Regions from separate parts of the Novosphingobium sp. 63-713 genome, predicted to be linked through region 1. Evidence: riboswitches for the same ligand, from Rfam matches in the RefSeq annotation. Region 1 holds a riboswitch; the other holds the start of a gene.
The links. Region 1 has a riboswitch for cobalamin ahead of cobW (cobalamin biosynthesis protein CobW). Riboswitches for the same ligand answer to the same signal wherever they lie in the genome.
Positions count from the first base shown of each region.

Region 2: it holds a riboswitch for cobalamin, as region 1 does, so the genes downstream of both, BGP00_RS03660 (DUF1636 domain-containing protein) here and cobW (cobalamin biosynthesis protein CobW) in region 1, are expected to answer to the same signal.

Region 1 is NZ_MKVS01000019.1:232,702-236,378, reverse strand. Features, by position in the region: gene BGP00_RS09300 (HoxN/HupN/NixA family nickel/cobalt transporter) at 1-695, shown strand, start outside; cobalamin riboswitch at 759-981, shown strand; gene cobW (cobalamin biosynthesis protein CobW) at 1,164-2,195, shown strand; gene cobN (cobaltochelatase subunit CobN) at 2,201-3,677, shown strand, end outside.
Region 2 is NZ_MKVS01000005.1:644,630-648,306, reverse strand. Features, by position in the region: gene BGP00_RS03665 (DHA2 family efflux MFS transporter permease subunit) at 1-754, shown strand, start outside; cobalamin riboswitch at 830-1,020, shown strand; gene BGP00_RS03660 (DUF1636 domain-containing protein) at 1,192-1,599, shown strand; gene cobT (nicotinate-nucleotide--dimethylbenzimidazole phosphoribosyltransferase) at 1,596-2,627, shown strand; gene BGP00_RS03650 (histidine phosphatase family protein) at 2,645-3,178, shown strand; gene BGP00_RS03645 (adenosylcobinamide-GDP ribazoletransferase) at 3,175-3,677, shown strand, end outside.

The sequences.
Region 1 (3,677 bases):
GTGCGTTCAAGGAGATCGGCGGGGTGATCGCCACGGTGATCTCGGCGCTGTTCCTTTTCACCATCGCGGGCATGAACCTTGCCATCCTGCGCTCGGTCTGGCGCAGCTTTGTTCATGTCCGCGCGGGCGGTGCTTATACGGAAAGCGACCTCGACCTGCTGGCCGGATCGCGCGGGCCGCTTTCGCGCCTGTTCGCACCCATGTTCCGGCTGGTCGGCAAGAGCTGGCATATGGCCCCGCTCGGCTTCCTCTTCGGCCTCGGCTTTGACACGGCCACTGAGGTTGCGATTCTGGGCATGTCGGCCAATCAGGCGGCCAATGGCCTCTCCCTCGCCACGGTTCTGGTGCTGCCCGCGCTGTTTGCCGCCGGGATGGCGTTGATCGACACGGCCGATGGCGTGGTCATGCTTGGCGCCTATGAATGGGCCTTCGTAAAGCCGATCCGCAAACTCTATTACAACATCACCATCACGCTGGTGTCGGCCCTTGTCGCCATCGTCATCGGCGGGATTGAAACGCTGGCCCTGATCGGCGGCAAGCTGGGCCTGACGGGCTGGCCTTGGGCCATGGCGACACGGCTGGGCGAAAATTTCAACAGTCTGGGCTTTGGCATCATCGCCCTGTTCGTCCTGTGCTGGCTTATCAGTTTTGCCATTTATCGCTGGAAACGCTTTGACGAGATCGAGGTTTCGTAAACACGCCAATTGCTTTTCGCGCCATGTGGTTTAGAACCAAGCGCGAAAGTTCGGGGCAACCCGGTTTTCAATGATCGCGCCGGTGCCCGTAAATGGGCTTAATCGGGAATGCGGTGCGGGGGGCCTGCCCCCCAAATCCGTGGCTGTCCCTGCAACTGTGAGCGGATAGCGCGATGCACATGTCCCCCTCCATCCGGGGGCGGCCACTGGGCTTAACGGTCTGGGAAGGCGTGCATCAAGCTGTGACCCGCAAGCCAGGAGACCTGCCGGCGCACCGGTCGCTCTTGCCTTGATCCAGGGAGTGGTCACGGCACGGTAACTCCCCGTCTGAGCGGCGAACTGTGTGGCTGGGGCCGCACGGGTTGCGTGGTCACGGGCGCCTCGTCGCGCCCGCCCGTTGTCGCGCGCCGACCGGATTGTTCCGGTATGCCCCGCCCTGTCTCGCTCCGGCGCGCGGGAGAAGTACCAGTGCCTGACCTGTCCAAGGTTCCCGTCACCATCGTCACCGGCTTTCTGGGCGCGGGAAAAACCACGCTGATCAGCCATTTGATCCGCAATGCTGGCGGCCGCAGGCTGGCCGTGGTGGTCAATGAATTCGGCATGCTGGGGGTGGATGGCGACATTCTGCAATCCTGCGCCATTCCCGATTGCCCGGTGGAAAATATCGTCGAACTGGCCAATGGCTGCATCTGCTGCACGGTGGCCGATGATTTCATCCCCACGGTGGAGCGCCTGCTGGCGCTGAATCCGCGCCCCGATCACATCCTGATCGAAACCTCCGGCCTTGCCCTGCCCAAGCCCTTGCTCAAAGCCTTTGACTGGCCCGCGATCCGCAGCCGGATCACGGTCGATGGCGTGCTGGCGCTGGCCGATGCCGAAGCGGTGGCGGCGGGCCGCTTCGCCCCCGATCCCGCGGCCATCGAGGCCCAGCGCGCCGCCGATCCGGGGGTTGACCATGAAACCCCGCTTTCCGAAGTGTTCGAGGACCAGCTGGCCTGCGCCGACATGGTGCTGCTGACCAAGGTGGACCTTGCCGGGACGCAGGGCACTGCCGAAGCCCGCGCGGTAATCGCGGCGGAGACCCCGCGTCCCATCCTCGAACTGGCCGAGGGCGTCATCGACCCGCGCGTTATCCTTGGCCTTGGCGCGGCGGCCGAGGACGATATTGCCGCCCGCCCCTCGCATCACGATGGCGAGGATGACCACGAGCATGACGATTTCGACAGCACGGTCGTCACCCTGCCGGAAATCACTGACCCGTCGGATCTGGCCGCCCGCATTGGCCAGCTCGCGGACCAGTATGGGATCCTGCGCGTCAAGGGCTATGCCGCCGTGGCGGGCAAGCCGATGCGCCTGCTGGTTCAGGCCGTGGGCGGGCGCGTGCGCCACCATTACGACCGCCCATGGCGCGCGGGCGAGACCCGCCAGACCACGCTGGTCGCCATTGCAGAGCGCGGAAATATAGATGCCGCCGCCATCCAGGCCACGCTGGCGGGCTAAACCCGATGCATGTCATCTTTCGCGAAACGCACGGGATGGAGGAAACGGCCATTCCGCAGGATCTGGGGCAGGCGCCTGCGGATCTGGTCGTGCTGTCATTTTCCGACAGCGATCTGGGCGCCTTTGCGGCGGCATGGCATCGTGCGCACAGCGATGATCCGGCCTTCCCCTCGCTGCGCCTCGCCAATCTTTCGGCGTTGGCCCATCCGCTCTCGGTCGATACCTATATCGAACGGACATTATTGGGGGCAAAGGCCATCCTGATCCGCCTGATCGGAGGGCAGGCCTATTGGTCCTATGGGCTACAACAGGTCGAGATAATGGCCCGGTCGCGGGGCATCGCGCTGGCGGTGCTGCCCGCCGATGGGCGAGCGGACATTCGGCTGGATTCGGCCTCGACCGTGGCGCCCGCCTTGCTGGCCGATTTGCGCCGCCTGTGCGATGGCGGCGGGGCCGAGGCCGCGGGCACGGCGCTGAATTTATTGGCCGGGGCGGCGGGATTTTCGTTGGCGCCGGGTGCGGCAAGGGCGGGATTGCCGATGGCCGGGGGATGGCATCCGGAGCGAGGAGTGTGCGATCCTTTGACATTTGCCGCCACCCGCCCGCTCGTGCTGATCATCTTTTACCGCTCCTATCTGGCCGCCGATGATCTCGACCCCTTTGCCCAATTGCATCAGGCGTTTGAGGCGGAAGGCTATGATACGCTCTCGCTCTTCGTCCCCTCGCTGAAAGAGCCGCAGGCGCGGGCGCAAGTCGAGCGCTGGGTCCGAGAACTGGCCCCTGCGGCAATCCTCAACGCCACCGCCTTTTCCGCCCGCAACGAGGGGGGCCAGTCGCCGCTCGATGTCGCCAATGTGCCGGTGTTTCAACTGGCGCTGGCCACCTGTTCGCACGAAGCATGGTCCAACACCGCGCGCGGCCTGTCGCCCGCCGATCTGGCGATGCATGTGGTGCTGCCCGAGATCGACGGGCGAGTGTTTGCCGGGGTGGTCAGTTTCAAGGAGGCTGCCGCGCATGATCCGGCGTTGGGCTTTGCGCGCCATCTGCACTGCGGCGATCCGGCGCGCATCGCCGCCATTGCCGCGCGCGTTTCCGGCTGGATCGCTCTTGGCCGCAAGCCCTCGCAGGACCGCCGCATCGCCCTGATCCTCTCCACCTATCCCGGCAAGGCGCATCAGATGGCCCATGCCGTCGGCCTCGACGCGCTGGCCTCGGCGCAGGCGATGCTGAGCGATCTGGGCGAGCCTGATGTGCCTGATCTGGCCGCCGCCTTGGCGCGGCAAAGCATAGGCTGGCCGCTTTCTGCCTACCGCAAGGCGCTGGAAACCCTGCCCGCCCCTTTGCGCGAGGCGATGGAGCAAAATTGGGGACCGCCAGAAAATGATCCCGCGCTCGTCGAGGGCGAGTTCCGCTTTACCGCGCTTCTCACCGGCCAAACGCTGATCGCGCTCCAGCCCGAGCGCGGCGTTACCGCCTCGCGCG
Region 2 (3,677 bases), on a different contig from region 1:
GAACCCGATCGTCGATCTGCGCATCTTTCGCCATCGCGGCTTTACGGCCTCGGCGCTGACCTATTCGGTGGGCTTTGGCGCCTTCTTTGCCACGGTCGTGATCCTGCCTTTGTGGTTGCAGCAGAACCTTGGCTATACCGCCACCTGGGCGGGCTATGCCACCGGGGTGATGGGGGTGTTCGCCGTCTTGTCCGCGCCCATCGTCGGCCAATTGGCGGCCAAGATGGACCCGCGCAAGATCATCTTCACCGGCATCATGGGCCTCGCGGGTCTTGCCGCATGGCGCACCAGTTTCAACAGCGACGTCACCTTCTGGCAGGCGGCTCTGCCCACCTTGATGACCGGGCCTTTCATGGTGATGTTCTTCATCCCCACCATCGGCCTTGCCATGGCCAGCGTCGATCCAGGCGAGGAAGCCAATGCGGCGGGCGTGTCCAATTTCATGCGCACCGTGGCGGGGGCCTTTGCCACCTCGCTGGTGCAGACGGGCTGGGAAAACGAGGCCACCCGCGCGCAAAGCGCGATTGCCGGGGCCATGCCGCAGGGGCAGGCCACCATCGACGGCATGGTCGATGGCGGACAGAGCAACGAAGGCGCCATCGCCTCGCTGACCCAATTGGTTCAGGGGCAGAGCGTGATGGTGGCAACGGTCCATATATTCGCGATCATCGCGGTCTGTTTTGTGGCCGCCGCCATGATCGTCTGGCTCGTGCCAAAGCCCAAGGGGCCGATCGACACCGCCGCCGCGCATTGATGCAAAAAGGGGTCGGAGATTTCCGGCCCCTTTTCAATTTGAGCTTGGCTTGACCTTTGCCCCCGCGCCCGATACCCACGGCCCCAAGCGACAGGTTCCCCGCGAGGGGATCAAAAGGGAACACGGGTTCAAGACCCGGGCTGCCCCTGCAACTGTGAGCGGATAGCCATCGGCCCGATGCCATTGAGGGGGGAACCCTTTGAGAAGGCGGCCGAACCGGCATGGACCCGCGAGCCAGGAGACCTGCCTGACGCCGTCGTTTTTCGCTCCGACAGGGTGTGCGGCGCGGACGGGGTTTTCCTCGATAGCGACATTGTGGCTCTGCCGGAGGGGTTCCGGGCGGGATGCTTCGGCATGTCGCCTTGGGCGCATCGGGCGGGGCGTGAACGTCTGGTCGAGGGAAGAGCCATGCCCGAATATATTGCGGATTTCCGGTAATGCTGCGCGCGGTGGATCAAGGGCCATGCGTGGTGGTCTGTTCGACATGCCGGGTTTCGGCCGATGTGCGCGAGGATGAGCAGAGGCGGCGCGGCGGCGCCTTGCTGGCCGATGCCTTGCGCGCGGCGCAAGAGGATGATCCGGCCCTGGCCGGGGTCGGGGTGGAGGAAATGCCTTGCCTGTTCGCGTGTCAGCGGCACTGCGTGGTGCAGATCCGCGCGCCGGGGCGGATCGGCTATGTGCTGGGCGATTTCGCGGCCGATGGCGAGGCCGCCCGCGCGATCCTCGATTATGCCGCGCTTCATGCGGCCAGCGAGCATGGGCAGGTGCCCTATCGCCAATGGCCCGCAGGCGTGAAGGGCCATTTCATCACCCGCACCCCGCCTGAAGGATTTGTCGTCGCATGACCCTGTTTGCCAGCCCGACGGATTTCCTCGCCGCGCTTTCGTCCCTGCCCGCCGCCGATGCCGGGGCGATAGCCGCTGCCGCCGCGCGTCAGGCGCAATTGACCAAGCCCGCCGGATCGCTCGGCCGTCTGGAGGAAATCGCCCTGTTCATGGCCGGGTGGAGCGGGCGCGAAATCCCCGCGCTCGATCACCTGCAAGGCATTGTCTTTGCCGGCAATCACGGCATCGCGGCGCGTGGCGTCAGCGCCTATCCGCCCGAGGTGACGGCCCAGATGGTGGGCAATTTCCGTCAGGGCGGCGCGGCGATCAATGCTCTGGCGCGGGCCTGCGGGGCGCATCTGACGATTGTGCCGCTTGATCTCCACCGCCCGACGCAGGACATCACGCAGGCCCCGGCGATGAGCGAGGAGGAATGCCTGGCCGCCCTGAACGCGGGGGCATGCGCGGTCGATCCGCGGGCCGACCTGCTGTTTGTGGGCGAGATGGGGATCGGCAACACCACCCCCGCCGCCGCGCTTTGCGCACAGGCTTTTGGCGGGGGCGGGGCCGAATGGGCCGGGCGCGGCACGGGGTTGGATGCGCCGGGCGTCGCGCGCAAGGTGGCTGTGGTGGATGAGGCTCTGGCGCTGCATGGTGCCGACATCCGCGATCCGTTCGAGGCGCTGCGCCGGTTGGGCGGGCGTGAGATCGCGGCGATGGCGGGGGCCATTGTGGCCGCGCGGGCAATGCGGATTCCGGTGCTGCTCGATGGCTTTATCGCTTGCGCCTCGATCGCCCCCATCGCTGCGGCGGAGCCCGACATCACCGCCCATTGCATGGCGGCCCATTGCTCGGCCGAAGGGGGCCATGCCCGCCTGCTGGCCCATCTCGGCCTCGATCCGCTGCTGCATCTGGCCATGCGTCTGGGCGAGGGCAGCGGGGCGGCGGTGGCCGCACAACTGGTGCGCAGCGCTCTGGCGGCCCATGCCGACATGGCGACCTTTGCGCAGGCCCAAGTAGCCGGACCCCAATTGGCCGGGGCGCTGTGAAGGCGCGGGCGCTCCACTTGATCCGCCACGGCGCGGTTGAGGGGGCAGGGCGCCTCCATGGCCATCGCGATGTGGCGCCAACGCCGGAGGGTCTGATCGCCTGCCGCGCCCGAGCGCGGGGATTGGCGGTGGCTTGCCTCATTGCCTCGGACCTGTCCCGCGCGCGGATGGCGGGCGAAGAGATCGCGCAGGATAGCGGGCTGGCGCTCACCATCGACCCCCGCTGGCGCGAGTTGAATTTCGGCGCGTGGGAGGGCTGCGCTCCGGCCGAACTGGGCGGGGCCATTGCGCCGTTCTGGGATGATCCGCAGGCCAATCCTCCCCCAGGCGGCGAAAGCTGGGGCGATATGCAGGGCCGCATCGCGCAGGCCCTGCTGGTGATCGAGGAGGACGCGCTGGTCATCACCCATGCCGGGCCGATGCGCGCGGCGCTGGGCCTGCTGCTGGGCCTGACCTATCGCCAGACCTGGGCTTTTCATTTGCCCTATGCCGCGCGGATCAGCCTGCGCCTGTGGGGCGACGGGGCGCAGGTGACGGAATTGATCGCGTGAAACATCTGATCCTCGCGCTGCAATTCATGACGCGCCTGCCGCTGCCCGCGATGGAGGCGGACCGGGCGGATTACGCCAAAGCGATGCGCTGGTTTCCCGCCGCCGGGCTGGTGGTGGGGGGCTGCGTGGCGGGCGCAGTCTGGGCGCTGGGGCGGGTCGATCCGTGGCTGGGCGCGCTGGGCGGCCTCGCGGCTTGGGTGGGCATGACGGGCGCGCTCCATCTCGACGGGTTGGGCGATATGGCCGATGCGGCGGGCGCGGCGCATAAGGATCCTGCGCGGTTGAAGGCCGTTCTGGCCGACCCCCATATCGGCAGTTTTGGCGTGGTGGCCATCGTCATGCAATTGCTGGCCAAGCTGGTGCTGCTCCATGATGTTGGCGATGTGCTCTGGCTGGTGCCGGTCGCTGGGGCCGCGCGGGTCGGGCCTTTGGTCTGGACGCTGATCCTGCCCCCGCTGCATGAAGGGTTGGGCACGCTGTTTCGCGATGGCGTGGGCTG